Parazoarcus communis: one gene and its partner. The protein of the gene in region 2 binds, or shares a complex with, the protein of the main gene of each other region. Links are inferred from orthologs where the notes say so. Each region holds a gene or a part of one and is shown on either strand. Other genes may lie near its edges. The genes, in order: CEW87_RS04465 and dsbD.

Region 1 (5,399 bases), 740 kb from region 2 along the record:
GATGCTGCGCATTCGCATTCCGCGCTCGGAGCCGGTCATCCCCGAGATCAGCGCCAACAAGTACGCGCTCAACATCCGCTTCATGCTGCCCGAAACCGTCGTCCGGCCACGGGTTGCCGAGCGCGACATCCCCTTTGAACTGACCTTCTGCAGCCTGTGAACAAACCCGACTCAGCACCCCGCATGGTCCGCTGTCCGCAGTGCGGAAAGATGACCGAATGGCGCACCGAAAACCGGTTCCGCCCCTTCTGCTCGGAACGCTGCAAACAGCTCGACCTCGGCGCATGGGCGTCGGAAAGCTATCGCGTCCCGACCTCCCCGCCGGACGCCGGCGAAGACACGCAGTCCTAGTCGCGGCGCGGCGTGCGCCAGCAGGACCGGATCGCCGCCACACCATGTGCCCCGGCAAGACGGGCATCCGTCATGTCGGCGTCGTCCAGCCCGCCCAGGGCGAACACCGGCATCGGCAGGTCTGCACGCAGCGCGGCAAATGCATCCCACCCCAAGCCAGGCTGCCCGGGATGGCTGAGCGTTTCCTTCACCGGCCCCAGCAGCACGTAGTCGAGCTCCAGCGCCGCGGCCCGCTCAAGCTCCTCGCGGCTGTGACATGAGGCCCCAACCCACTCGAACGCCGGTCGCTGCGTCAGTTCCGCGAGCCGGCGGGCGGGCAGATGCAGCCCGTCCGCACCCGACTCTTCAGCCAGGGCCTCGTCATCATTGATCACCACCAGTGCGCCGACCGCATGGGCGCGACGCACGACCTCTGTTGCAAACGCCCGCCGCTCGCGCGCGTCCAGCCCCGCTTCGCGCACCTGCACCATCCCGAGCCCCTGCACCAGCGCCTGATCCAGCGCATCGAGCTGGGCGCCAACGCCCATCGCTGCAGCACAGGTGATTCCCATCCTGCGTGGCAGACGCAGCGCCTTCAGGATCGGACCGTTCGCGGGCAGCATCGGCGAACGGTCGACATGCCCCGGTCGCACCCAGGCCAGGGCGCTGTGCACATGATCGTTTACTGCGCCCTGCCACTGCGGCACTTCAAAGAAGTGCAGCCGCACATGCGCGTGCTCATAGGCGTGCTCCCTGACCAGCCACGGATAGAGGCGCTCGACACGGATACCGAGTTCCTCATCGAGCTCTCGCTTCAGCGCATCCGCCGGCGATTCGCCCGCCTCGACCTTGCCACCGGGAAACTCCCAGTAACCCGGATAGAAGGTTCCGGGCGCACGCTGTCCGATGAGGAAACTGCCATCGTCACGCGTAATGACGCCGGCCGCCACGTTGACCACCTTCCTCGACATCACTCAGTCCTCCAGCTGGCCCGCGTAATCCCGGGCAAACTGCCAGGCCACCCGACCCGATCGCGAACCGCGCATCAAGGCCCACTGCAGCGCCTCCTGGCGGGCAGCGGCCAGCTTGCGCTTGGGAACACCAAAGACGCGGAGCCAGTGCGCAACGATGTCGAGATATTCATCCTGAGCGAAGGGATAAAAGGAGATCCAGAGGCCGAAGCGCTCGGACAGCGACACTTTCTCCTCCACCGCCTCACCGGGGTGAACCTCGCCGTCCACATGCCGCGCCTGAAGGTTCTCGTCGTGATACTCGGGCATCAGGTGGCGACGGTTGGATGTCGCGTACAGCAGCACATTATCGGCCACTGCAGAAACGGAACCGTCGAGCACGCTCTTGAGCGCTTTGTACGCCCCTTCCCCTTCTTCGAACGAAAGGTCGTCGCAGAACACGATGAAACGCTCGGGACGACCGGCCAGCATCTCCATGATCTCGGGCAGATCCGTCAGATCGGCCTTGTCCACCTCGACGACGCGCAGTCCCTGGTCGCCGTACTCGTTGAGCAATGCCTTGATCAGCGAGGACTTGCCGGTGCCACGCGCGCCGGTCAGAAGCACGTTGTTGGCGCGCTTACCGGCGAGAAACTGTCGCGTATTGCGATCGATGCGCGCTTTCTGATCATCGATGTCCTGCAGATCCTTCAGACGAATCCCGTGCGGCACGCCCACGGCCTGCAAACTCCCGCGCCCATGACGCCGCCGCCACAGGAAGGCGTGCGCCGCGCTCCAGTCGGGTGGCGCTGCCGGTCCCGGCAGAATGCCCTCCAGCCGCTCAAGCACCCGCTCCGCCCTGCAGATGAGGGCACTCAGTTCATTCATTTCCATCGTCTTCGTCCATTCTGTTCTTGCGGCGCGGCAAGGTCGCCCACACGATGATCAGTAACAACAACAGGGCAAGCCCCGCTTCAAGGAAAATGACCCACATCCCATGCCTCTGTGCGTTACAGCCCGGTTACCGGATTCGGAAGCTGACCCCGGTATACTGCGGGGCCGGATGCCCCGAGTTTAACCGATCCCCATCATGAGCCAGGCCCATCACCGCCTTCCGCGACACCTCGCAACCGCCACGCTTGCAGCCCTTCTTGCCGCCTGCGCGACACCGCCACAACCGGCACCGACACCGGTAACGGAAGCGAAACCGCAGGCCTGTGTGCGGACACAGGCCTGTCCGGCCTGCCCTGCATGCCCGCCCCCCGGCGCAACTGCCCCGACGCCCGCCCCGAGTCCGGCGCCCGCTCCCGTGCCCCCACAAGCGCCGCCCGCAGGCCAGACCGGCGCGATGAGCATGGCGACCTGGGCGCAACTCCCCGGCTGGGCCGAAGACGATCACGCCGCCGCGTGGCCAGCCTTCCGCGAGTCCTGCGGGACGCTCTCCCGCCGCAATGACTGGAAGGCCGTCTGTGCGCTTGGCGCACGACTGCCCGCCAGTCCCTCAACCAATCAGGTCAAGGCTTTCTTTGAACAGCACTTCACCCCATGGCGTTCGCAGAACGCCGACGGCTCCGACACCGGACTGGTAACCGGCTACTACGAACCCCTTATCAAGGGCAGTCGGGTCCGTTCAGCGCAGAGCCGGTGGCCGATCCACGCCCCACCCGACGACATGCTGACCATCGATCTCGCCAGCGTCTACCCGGAGCTCAAATCGCTGCGCCTGCGCGGCCGGCTCGTCGGCAACAAGGTCGTGCCGTACTGGACGCGCGCCGAACTGGAGCAGCGCCAGGAGCTCCTTGCCCCGAAGATTCTGCTGTGGGCAGACGATCCGATCGACCTGTTCTTCCTGCAGGTGCAGGGCTCTGGCCGCGTCGAGCTTCCCGACGGCAGCCGGCTCCGCATCGGTTACGCGGATCAGAACGGACACCCGTATCAATCCATCGGTCGCTGGCTCGTCAGTCAGGGCGAACTGTCGCTCGACAAGGCCTCGATGGAAGGCATCCGGCAGTGGGCGCGGGACAATCCCGCCCGCCTCGGCGAGTTGCTCAACAGCAACCCGAGCTATGTCTTCTTCCGCGAACTTCCCGCCAGCACCAGCGGCCCAATCGGCGCCCTCGGGGTCCCTATCACGGAGGAGCGGAGCATCGCCATCGACCCCGCCTACATTCCCCTGGGGGCACCTGTCTTCCTCGCTACCACATGGCCGTACAGCAACCGCACGCTGAACCGGCTCGTGCTGGCACAGGACACTGGCAGTGCGATCAAGGGGCCGGTACGGGCGGACTACTTCTGGGGTTTTGGTGCGCAGGCCGGCACACAGGCCGGAAAGATGCGGCAGAACGGCCGGATCTGGGTATTGCTCCCGAACGGGGTGAAACCAGCGAATGCGCTGGGTAAAGGCTGATTACGGCAGGGGGCGGCCTTGCACCGCCCCCTGCTCCGATCACTTGGCTGCGATCGCGCCAATCGCCTTTTCCAGTTCTGCTGCCGGCACATAACCGCCGATGCGGCTGCCGTTGGACAGGAAGATCGTCGGCGTGCCGTTGATCTTCAGCTTCTGCCCCAGCGCGACGTTGCGATCGATCACACCCGTGTCGCAGTCCGCCGTTGCCGGCACCTTCGCGTCGACAATCCAGTCGCTCCAGGCTTTTGCCTTGTCCTTAGCACACCAGATATCACGCGACTTGGTCGTCGAATCGGGACTCAGGATCGGATACAGGAAGGTATAGACGGTCACGTCCTTCATCTGCGCGAGTTCCTTTCCGAGCCGTTTGCAGTAGCCGCAGTTCGGATCCTCGAAGGTGGCGATCACCCGCTTCCCGTTGCCTTTGACGTGCTTGATGGCCTGATCGAGCGGAAGCGTCGAAAAGTCGATGGCCGAAAGCTGGTTGAGCCGAAGCTGGGTCATGTCGCGACGGGTTTGAGCATCGATCACACGACCATCGACAATGAAGCTGACCTTTTCATCGGTGTACACGAGCTCGCCGCTCTTGAGCACAACTTCATAAAGCCCGGCGTATGGGGTACGCGCAACAGACTCGACTGCAGGCGCACCGACGAAGGCCTCCATACCTTTGCGCACGGAAGCTTCATCGGCATGCGCACCAGCGCCAAACAGGGACAGGCTCAGTGCAAGCGGAAGCGCACGGGCAAGGCCGGGAAAAGAAAACATCAGGATCTCCAGGAGTTAGAACTTTCCACTTACCGCGTATCGGGTGAGTGCGTTGGTTATGACCGGCAAACGATCGGTGAGGTTCATCCCGACATTGCGCAGCAAGGCCGACGCGGGATTACGACTCGCAAAGAGGCGGTTCAGGCCGTGGGTCGCATACTGCAGGAGGAAGGGTTCCTCTGCGCGCGCTCTGGCATAGCGCCGCAATACGCCATGGTCTCCGGCGCCCTGCCACGGCTTCAGCTCACCGAGCAGACTGGCAAGCATCCGGGCATCCTGGAAACCAAGATTGATGCCATGGCCGGAAAGGGGGTGGATGGCATGTGCGGCATCGCCGATCAGCGCGACGCGACGGCCGATCATGCTTTCGACCCGCATCAGCCGAAGTGGGAACGCGGCACGCGGCGACTCCATTTCAAACCGCCCGAGCCGCCGTCCACCGGCATCCGCGACCCGCTCGCAGAAGGACTCGTCGCTCATCGACATCAGATCGGCGGCGACGGCATCCGGGGCAGACCAGACGATTGAAATGCGATTGCCGGGCAAGGGCAACCACGCAAGCACGCCGTCGTCCCTGAACCATTGAAACGCAGTGCGCCGATGTTCTTGCTCGCAGCTCAGGTTGGCGACGACACCCATCTCGTCATACGCCTTCACGCTTGCCTTGATCCCCGACTGCTGGCGCACCCAGGAATCGCGTCCGTCGGCACCGACTAACAGCGCAGCGCTCAAGCGTCGTCCGTCATCGAGCACCAGCCTGGCTTCGGACTCGCTCACGTCGAGCGCGCCAGGATGCGCGGGCGCAAAGACCGTGACGTTGTGCTGGCGCTTGAGACTCTCCCACAGTTCGCAGTGAATCAGGCTTGACTCACCAATCCAGGCAAGTTCGGATAGCCCGCTCTGATAAGCGGAAAACTTTACGCAGCCATTGCCGTCGCCCTTGA
Region 2 (9,132 bases):
CGTCCGGCAGGTGCTGGCAATGGTCGCCGCTTCGGTAATGGTGGTGGCTTCGGTCGTCCGGCAGCCGGCAATGGCGAACGCCGTGGCGCGGGTGGTGGCGGCGGTTACGGTGGCCGTGACGGCCATCCGTCCAGCCGCAGCGAGCGCAGCCATGGCGATCGCCGTGACCGCAGCTCGCGCGGCTAAGCCTTCAGGGCTGTTGCCTCAGATGTAAAAAATCCCGCTTCGGCGGGATTTTTTTTGCCTGTGAAGGCGCGATGCGTCGTGAGCCGGGGCGAGGGGCGGGGTGCCCCGCGTCGCCCCGGTCGACCGGGGGTTCAGCCCTTGGCTGCGCGTGCGGCTTCGACTTCTTCAGGACGGATGTTGGCGGCGAGCTTGTCGAGTACGCCGTTGACGAAGCGATGGCCGTCGGTGCCGCCAAAGCCCTTGGCCAGCTCGATGGCTTCGTTGATCACCACGCGGTAGGGCGTTTCGAGGTTGTGCCGCAGTTCGTGTGCGCCCATCAGCAGGATGGCGTGCTCGATCGGCGACAGCTCATTCACCGGGCGGTGGATCAGCTTGGCGAACGAGGCCTGCAGCGACTCGACGTTATCGAGGGTGCCGTGCAGCAGGCTGACGAAGAGTTCGCGGTCGACCTTGTCCAGATTCTCGGTGTCGGCCTCGAGGTGCTTCTGCACCGAGGTCATCGAGTTTCCCGACAGCAGCCACTGGTACACGCCTTGCAGTGCAAGTTCGCGTGCGCGACGACGGGCCATCTTGCTCATGGCAGTACCTTCATCAGATTGGCCATCTCGACCGCCGCACGGGCGCAGTCGCTGCCCTTTTCGTGCGTACGGGCGATGGCCTGGTCGTCGTCCTCGGTAGTGAGCACGCCGTTGGCGATCGGAATGCCGGTATCGAGACCGACACGGGTGATGGCTGCGCCCATCTCGTTCGAAACCAGTTCGAAGTGGTAGGTTTCACCGCGGATGACCGCGCCGAGTGCGATCAGGGCGTCGAACTTGCCGCTGTTGGCGAGCTTCTGCAGCACCAGCGGAATTTCGAGTGCGCCGGGAACGGTGGCGATGCGGATCAGGTCGGGTGCGACGCCAAGCTCGATCAGCTCTGCGGTACAGGCCGACAGCAGGCCTTCGCAAACGTCCTGGTTGAAACGGCTCATGACGACTGCGATACGCAGGCCCTTGCCGTTCAGGTCGTTCTCGTACTCATGGATGTTTTCGTAACGTGGCATGGTTTCGATTCAATATTAGGTTGGTTTGTGGGCGGTGCCACGCATGGCACCCCGCGCAGGTGAAGGGGCGCGGCGCAGGTGCGCTGGCCGCTTCGCTTGCGCTCAGTCCTGGTCGACGAAACCCGTGATCTCGAGGCCGAAGCCGGTCATGCTCGGAATCTTGCGCGGGTTCGATAGCAGCCGCATCTTGCCGACATTGAGCGCACGCAGAATCTGCGCGCCCACGCCGAACAGGCGGGCATCCCATTTCACCGGACGATCCGCGGTACCGGTCAGGCCCGCCAGCAGTTCGCGACCGGACTGGGGGCGGTAAAGCAGCACGATCACGCCGGCGTCGGCCGCAGCAAGCCGTGCCAGCGAGTGATTGACCGGGAAGCTGTGACGATTGCTTTCGGGGTCGAGAAAGTCCACGACCGAGATCGGCTCGTGCACCCGCACCAGGGTCTCGTTCTCGGGGCGGATGTCACCGCGCGACAGGGCGAAATGCACGTCGCCCGAGGTCTTGTCCTCGAATGCGGACAGCAGGAAGGTGCCGTGCACGGTCTCGACTTCCTTCTCGGTGACTTTTTCCACCAGGTGCTCGTTTGCTGCGCGGTACTCGATCAGGTCGCGGATTGCGCCGATCTTGAGACCGTGCTCCTTGGCGAACTCGATCAGATCCGGCAGGCGGGCCATGGTGCCGTCGTCCTTGAGGATCTCGCAGATCACCGATGCGGGTTCGACGCCCGCGAGGTGTGCGAGATCGCAACCGGCTTCGGTGTGGCCGGCACGGATCAGCACGCCACCCTTCTGGGCGGTGAGCGGGAAGATGTGGCCCGGCATCACGATATCGTCAGGTGTGGCATGGCGGGCCACGGCAACCTGTACGGTGCGGGCGCGGTCATGGGCCGAAATGCCGGTGGTGACGCCGGTGGCGGCTTCGATCGAGGTGGTGAAGGCGGTGCCGTGCGGGGTGCGGTTGTCGCGCACCATCTGTTGCAGCCCGAGCTGGCGGCAGCGCTCTTCGGTGAGCGTCAGGCAGATCAGGCCACGGCCGTAACGGGCCATGAAGTTGATGGCTTCAGGGGTGACGAATTCGGCTGCCATCACGAGGTCACCCTCGTTCTCGCGGTCCTCTTCGTCGACGAGGATCACCATCTTGCCGGCCTTGATCTCGGCGATGATGTCGGAAATCGGAGCGAGTGCGCTCATTTGGGGTCCTTTCCAGTGTCAGGCTTGTTGCGCCTGCTCTTCTTCGGTGCGCCAGGCGAGCATGCGCTCGACGTAGCGGGCAATGAGGTCGATTTCCAGATTGACCCGGCTTCCAGCCTTCAGGTGCTTGAGGTTGGTCACCTCGACCGTGTGCGGAATCAGGTTGATCGAGAAATCACGATGTTCGACCCGGTTGACGGTCAGGCTGACGCCATTGACCGTGATCGAGCCCTTTTTGGCGATGTAGCCGGCAATCGCAGCCGGCGCGCGGATCACGAGCTCGTGGCTTTCGCCGACCGGCTCGAACTTCACCACTTCGCCCACGCCATCGACGTGGCCGGTTACCAGGTGACCGCCAAGACGGTCGGCCATGCGCAGCGCCTTCTCCAGGTTCACCTCGCCACCGGGCTGATCCAGCCCCACGGTGCAGTTCAGCGTCTCGCGCGAAACGTCGAACTTCACCTTGGCGCCATCGCGTGCAATCACGGTGAGGCACACGCCACTGTTGGCGATGCTGTCACCGACAATCACGTCTTCAAGGTCGAGTCCGCGGGTGTCTACGGTCAGCCGCACGCCGTCAGCGAGGGCTTCGATGTGTTCAATGCGGCCGACTGCCGCGACGATGCCTGAGAACATGAAGGGACTGAAGGAAAAGGGGAAAAGCGGGATTGTAGGCGAAACCGGCGGCTTCGGCGCGATTCGGGCTGCCCTTCGCCCCCCGGGATCTGTCCGCCAAGGCCTTTCGGCAAGGGAATTCCGGGCGTCCACTCGCCCCCGTTCGCGCCTGCAGAAACGGCTTGTGCAGGGGCATCAGCGGGCGCGATCGAGCACTTCGGCAAAGGCCTGCGCCGGCATGAATCCGACCACACGCAAACCGTCACGCTCCTTGCCTGCAGGGTCGAAAAAGATGATGCCGGGTGGCCCGAACAGGCCGAAGCGCTTGAGCAGCGCCTTGTGTTCGTCGTTGTTGTCGGTGACGTCGGCCTTGAGCAGCAGCATCTGGCTCATGCGTCCGGCCACTTGCGGGTCGGAGAAGGTGAAGCGCTCCATCTCCTTGCACGAGACGCACCAGTCGGCGTAGAAATCGAGCATCACCGGGCGGTCTGTGGCTGCGAGGCGGGCGTCGAGCTCGGCAATCGATCCGACCTTCTCGAAGGCCGGTGCGGGTGCCGTGGCAGCGGCTTCGGCGCGGAGGACGGCCAGCGGTTGCAGCGGATCGCGCGAGCCGGCCATGGCGCCCACCAGCATGGCTGCACCGCCGATCAGCAGCATCACGCCCACACCTTTCCAGAAACGCTGCCAGCCCTTGGCGCCGGGCGGCAGGGGGTCGATGGCGTGCAGGAAAATGCCCGAGAACAACAGCAGCGCTGCCCACGCAAGCATGCTGGCCAGCGCGGGCAGCACCGGCATCAGCATCCACACCGCAACCGCCAGCAAGAGTACGCCGAAGGCTTTCTTGATACCTTCCATCCACGGCCCCGTCCTGGGCAGAACCGAACGTGCAGCGAGACCCACAGCGAGCAGCGGCATGCCCATGCCAAGCGCCATCACGAACAGCGCAAAGCCGCCGAGCACCGCGTCGCCCGTCTGCGCGATGTAGAGCAGGGCCCCCGCCAGCGGGGCGGCCACACAGGGGCCGACGATCAGTGCCGAGAGCACGCCCATCACCGCCACGCCACCGAGGTGGCCGCCCTTGTTGTGACTGGCGGTATCGGCCAGTTTGCTCTGCAGCGACGACGGCAGCTGCAGTTCGTAGAAGCCGAACATCGACAGCGACAGCGCAACGAACACCAGCGCAAAGCTCGACAGCACCCAGACGTTCTGCAATGCGGCCGACAGCAATGTGCCGGTGAGGCCGGCGGCCACGCCGGCGGCGGCATAGGTGACCGCCATGCCCAGCACGTAGGCGAGCGACAGCATGAAGGCGCGGCCGCGCGAGATGTGATGACCGTGACCGACGATGATGCCCGACAGGATGGGGATCATCGGGAAGGTGCAGGGGGTGAAGGCCAGCAGCAGCCCGAAGCCGAAGAAGCTCGCCAGCACCAGCGGGATGCTTGCATTCCTGAGCAGGCCGGCGATGCGGCCGCTCTCGTCGCCGCTGACCGCAGATGCTGCGCCGGATGCCGTTGCGGCCGGTGTCGACGCCGCATTCGGCGCCTGGTCGAGCGCACGTTGCAGCAGGCTGTTGCCCGCCGGTGCGGCGCTCGTGGTGAGATCGATGTCGGCCGATTGCGGGGTGGGCGGATAGCAGATGCCGCCGTCCCAGCAGCCCTGACTGCTCACATGGAGAACGAAGCGCTTGACGTCGGCCGGTGCGGTGACCGGCAGCAGGATGCGCAGCTCACCGCGATAGGTTTCGACTTCGCCGAAGAACTCGTCCTGCTTGATCTTGCCGGGCGGACGGTCGGGTTCGCCCAGCACCACGCTCGCCGGCTCGGCATCGAAACGGAACTTGCTGCCGTAAAGGTAGTAATCGGGCGCCACGTCGAACACGACTTCGACCGTTTGCGGGTCGAGTGCGCGGGCCGTCATCGCAAAGGCCTTTTCCGGTTCGATGGGATCGGCGGCCTGGCCGGGCAGGGAAAACAGGCTCGCCAGCAGGGCGAGCAGGATCAGCAGACGTTGCATCGTGTTCTTTTCGTGTCAGGAGGCAGGCGCGTCGGGCGCGGTTTCGTTCTCGATCCAGCCGAGGTAGGCGGCAAGGCCAAGCTCGATAGGGACTGCAACAATCTCGGGAAGTTCGTAAGGGTGTGCTTCGACGATCGCCGCCTCGAGTGCGGCGTAGCACGCGGCCGTGGTCTTGATCAGCATCGGCACCTCGGTGCTGCGCTCGGTTTCTCCCTGCCAGCGATACACCGATGTGCAGGGGGCAAGGATGTTGACGCAGGCGGCTAGGCGCTGCGCGACCAGTCGCTCGGCGAGCGCCTCGGCCGCAGGCTGGTCGGGCAGGTTGGTGAGGACGATGAGGTTCGGAGTCATGTCGGGGATCGTGCGGGAGCGTGAGCGCCATTATCGCGGAGTCGCGGCGATCGCGGCTTGCCTTCAGTCAATTCGGCAGCGATCGCGTCACGTCGATGCGCTTGTCACGGCAAGGGCTGAATGCGGCCCGCGAGTTCGAGCTCGTCGCCAGCGATGCGCATGATGATGAGTTCGCCCGAAACCGGATAGACCCCGCTCAGCGCCGTGATGTTCACCTGATGCGTGACCAGGATCAGTGGTCCTGCTGCGGTGTCCGCGTCCCGCACCAGGGCGCGCACGGCGGCACTGCGCTCCGCAGCCTGATCGCGCTCGTTGAAGAAGGAGTCCAGCGCCGGCGTCGGAATGACCGGGCCGAGGCCGAGCAGGCGCGCGGTGTCGAGGCAGCGGCACCAGCGACTCGAGTGGAGGGTGGCGCGGGTGATGCCCTGCGCGCGCAAGCGTTCGCCGGTAGCGGTGGCCTGAGCGCGCCCCGCGGGGGAGAGGTTGCGCTGGGTGCTGCAGTCCCCGAGCACGAAGCCCGCCGGGTCTCCGATGCCGGGGGCGGGCGCATGGCGCATCAGCGCTACATGTCCGCCCGCACGGAGGGCCGCCCAGAGGGATTCGTCATCGGCGATCGCCCCTGTGCTGAACAGCAACAACAGGCAGGTCATCAGGCTTCTCATGCCGGTCTCCATTCTCGCGTTTCACGTGAGGCGCTGTGCGGGCACGCCGCAAGGCCATGCTGGGTCCGACGGACGCCGGGTTTGCGCCTGATCAAGCCTGCACCGTTAAGCCCAAGGTAGAATCCACGAGCGCGCACCAGAGCGCGTAGAGCAATGCTGAAGGCAGCGGAACGATGTTTTGGCTCTATGTCTAAAGTTATAAATTTCGATGACATGTTCAGGGCTGTTGATTGTCAGGAGAGTGTTGATGTTTCATACGAATGCCAGGCAGTTTCTGGCCTTGGCCTGCTGCCTGTTCATGCTTGGCGGACTGCCGCTATCGTCGTTCGGCGCGGCAGATGCGGTTGCGGCAGACAAACTGGTTGCGCAACTGCAAAGCAGTCCGGCTGATCTGCAGGCGGCGCAGGCCGAGGGCAGGAAGTCCTCGGCATTCTGCGCAAACTGCCACGGCGAGACTGGCATGAGCCGCTATCCCGAAGTCCCCAATCTGGCCGCTCAGCATCCCGACTATCTGCTCAGGCAGATCGATGCCTTTCTGACCGGCAAGCGCAAGAATGAGTTCATGCAGGGCCTGATGAAAGTGCTCAGCGAACGCGACAAGGCAGCCGTTGCGCTTTTTTACGCGGCCGCTCCGGTGCAGCCCGCGACTGCGCCCGGCCCCCGTGCCGGGGAGGGTGAGGCCTACTTTGCCAGGCTGTGCGCGCGCTGCCACCGCGACGATGCACGCGGTGGCGACACGTTTCCCCGTCTGGCCGGGCAGCAGCGCGAATATATCCGCCTCAGTCTGACGCGCTATCTGACGCAGTCGGGAGAACGTTTCTACGCACCGATGACGGCAGCCGTCACCCAACTCGGCAAGGACAACATCGATGCGGTCGCCGACTACCTCTCCGGGCTGAAGTAGGAGTCGCCTACAATGGTGCTGCATTCTCCGTTATGGGATGCGCGGGCCGCTTCAGGCAATCCGTTACGGCATGTGCCGCACATTCGGCCTGTGAATCAAACGCCGAAACCGGCTTGGAACAATGAAACAAGATGCCGCACAGAATCTGACGCAGGACCGGCGGATACGATCGCTGCTTCTTGCACTTGCATTCGGACTCGCGTCCCATGGCAGTACCGTGTCTGCCGCAGGGGCTGATGAGTTCGAGCTTGCCGAGTTGTCACTCGACGATCTGTTGCGAATCGAAGTCGTGGGCGCGACGCGCTACGCGCAGCCCTTGTCCGACACCCCCGCCTCGGTCACCGTCATTGGCGCTGACGAACTGCGGAACCAGGGCTATCGCAATCTCGGTGAGGCGCTTTCCACCGTGCGCGGCGTGTTTACGTCCGGCGACCAGAACTATACGTACCTCGGCGTCAGAGGCTTCAACCGCTCCGGCGATTACAACTCCCGCGTGCTGCTGGTCACCGACGGCGCCCGGCGCAACGACGCACTTTTCGATCAGGCCCTGATCGGCAATGAGTCTCCGGTCGAGATCGACTGGATCAAGCGCCTCGAGTTCGTGTCCGGTCCATCCTCGGCTGTATATGGGGGCAACGCGCTGTTCGGGATCATCAACCTGGTGATGCTCGATGGTAGTGATGTCAATGGCACGCGGGTCAGTGTCGATGCGGGTAGCGGGCAGAGCCGGCGCGTCGGTGTGGTCGCCGGCCAGCGCATGGAGGGCGGGGGCGACTGGTTCCTCGGCTTCGCCGCCTACGGTGCCGAGGGCAAGGACCGCTACTACCAGGAATACGACAGCGGCCCGAGCGATGGCTGGGCGCGCGGCCTCGATGGTGAGCACTACCACAAGATCTATGGCAAGTTGAGACTTGGCAACTGGCGTCTGCTGGGCAGCTTCTCGACGCGCGACAAGGCGATGCCGGGCGCGCCATTCGGCACGGTGTTCGGCGAACCCGGCAGCGAGATCCTCGACCGCAGCTCGCTGCTCGAACTGTCCTACGATGACACCCTGAGCACCGGGTGGCAGCAGCATTTTTCGGTCTTCAGCGGTGCCTACCTTTACCAGGGTGATTACCGCTACGTGGGCGGGGTTGCGAATCGTGACGAGGCTGTTGCCGACTGGAGCGGACTGAACTACCGGCTGAACGGAACTGCAGGCGAAAGTCACCGCTGGATGCTCGGTACCGAAGCGCAGTGGAACACCACCCTGAAGCAGCGCAATTTCGATCGGGAGCCCTACACTGAGGTCCTGAACACCAACGATCCCTCAAGCACGTTCGGCGTGTTCGTGCAGGACGAATGGCGCTTCCACCCGCAGTGGCTGCTCAATCTGAGCCTGCGTCACGACAAGCACAGCGACTACGCCGCCATCATTTCGCCCCGGATTGCGCTGATCTACCAGCCCGACCGGGACCTGACCCTGAGAGCGGCCTACATGCATTCGTATCGGCCGCCCAATGCCTACGAACGCTACTACGTCGACGGGGTGTTGCAGAAGGCGAATCCGGACCTCGATCCAGAGCGGATCCGCAGCGTCGAGCTCGCGGCCGATGTTCGCCTCGGTCGCAGCGGCAGGGCTGGCGTCAGTATTTATCGCAACGTCATCTACGACATGATCGGCGAGCAGCTCGACGCGAACGACGGCATGTGGGCCTATGCCAATCTGCCGCGAGTGCGGGTTCATGGCGTCGAAGTTGATGCCGAACACAGCTGGTCGGGCGGGTATGTGCTTCGCGGCAGCCTTGCATGGCAGCGTTCGCGCCTGAGCGATGGCGGCAGCCTGAAAAACTCGCCGGACCTGCTCGGGAAGGTGGTGTTTTCGATGCCGCTGGATTCACGCTGGAAGCTGTCCGGCCAGTGGCAGGGCATGACGTCCCGGCAGTCGAAATCGGACCGGGTTCCCGGTCATGGCGTGCTCAACGTCGTGCTGTCGTCGGCCCCGCTTGCCGGTTGGGGCGAGTGGAGCGTCGGCGTCTACAACCTCACTGATCAGCGCTACGCCGACCCCGCCTCGTCCGCCTTCGTGCAGGACAGCATCGACCAGGACCGGCGGCAGATTCGCGTGCGCTGGCAGGTGGCGCTGTGAGCCAGTCTGCGATGCGTTTTCTCGTTCTGGTCTG

Evidence for each region.
Region 1: the proteins of dsbD (region 2) and CEW87_RS04465 are in contact, whole or in part, in a crystal structure (PDB 1JZD), measured with the Escherichia coli proteins. The link is inferred for Parazoarcus communis from one-to-one orthologs.

The regions. Positions count from the first base shown.
Region 1 is NZ_CP022188.1:954,809-960,207, forward strand. The notes cover bases 2,592-5,399. They hold CEW87_RS04465 (DsbC family protein), read right to left. Parts: upstream 4,456-5,399; coding sequence 3,727-4,455; downstream 2,592-3,726. Other genes in these bases: CEW87_RS04460 (murein transglycosylase A), read left to right, coding at 2,592-3,687; CEW87_RS04470 (UbiH/UbiF family hydroxylase), read right to left, coding at 4,471-5,399. In the rest of the region: cell division protein ZapD, read left to right, coding at 1-160; CEW87_RS04445 (DNA gyrase inhibitor YacG), read left to right, coding at 184-351; CEW87_RS04450 (Nudix family hydrolase), read right to left, coding at 348-1,301; CEW87_RS04455 (ATP-binding protein), read right to left, coding at 1,305-2,168; more of CEW87_RS04460, read left to right, coding at 2,590-2,591. UniProt on the Escherichia coli protein: Acts as a disulfide isomerase, interacting with incorrectly folded proteins to correct non-native disulfide bonds.
Region 2 is NZ_CP022188.1:1,698,167-1,707,298, forward strand. The notes cover bases 2,644-5,515. They hold dsbD (protein-disulfide reductase DsbD), read right to left. Parts: upstream 5,054-5,515; coding sequence 3,233-5,053; downstream 2,644-3,232. Other genes in these bases: CEW87_RS07750 (riboflavin synthase), read right to left, coding at 2,644-3,058; cutA (divalent-cation tolerance protein CutA), read right to left, coding at 5,069-5,404; CEW87_RS07765 (histidine phosphatase family protein), read right to left, coding at 5,509-5,515. Also shown: CEW87_RS07730 (DEAD/DEAH box helicase), read left to right, coding at 1-186; transcription antitermination factor NusB, read right to left, coding at 318-764; ribH (6,7-dimethyl-8-ribityllumazine synthase), read right to left, coding at 761-1,231; ribBA (bifunctional 3,4-dihydroxy-2-butanone-4-phosphate synthase/GTP cyclohydrolase II), read right to left, coding at 1,334-2,422; more of CEW87_RS07750, read right to left, coding at 2,441-2,643; more of CEW87_RS07765, read right to left, coding at 5,516-6,066; CEW87_RS07770 (c-type cytochrome), read left to right, coding at 6,314-6,970; CEW87_RS07775 (TonB-dependent receptor plug domain-containing protein), read left to right, coding at 7,092-9,098; CEW87_RS07780 (YfiR family protein), read left to right, coding at 9,110-9,132. UniProt on the Escherichia coli protein: Required to facilitate the formation of correct disulfide bonds in some periplasmic proteins and for the assembly of the periplasmic c-type cytochromes.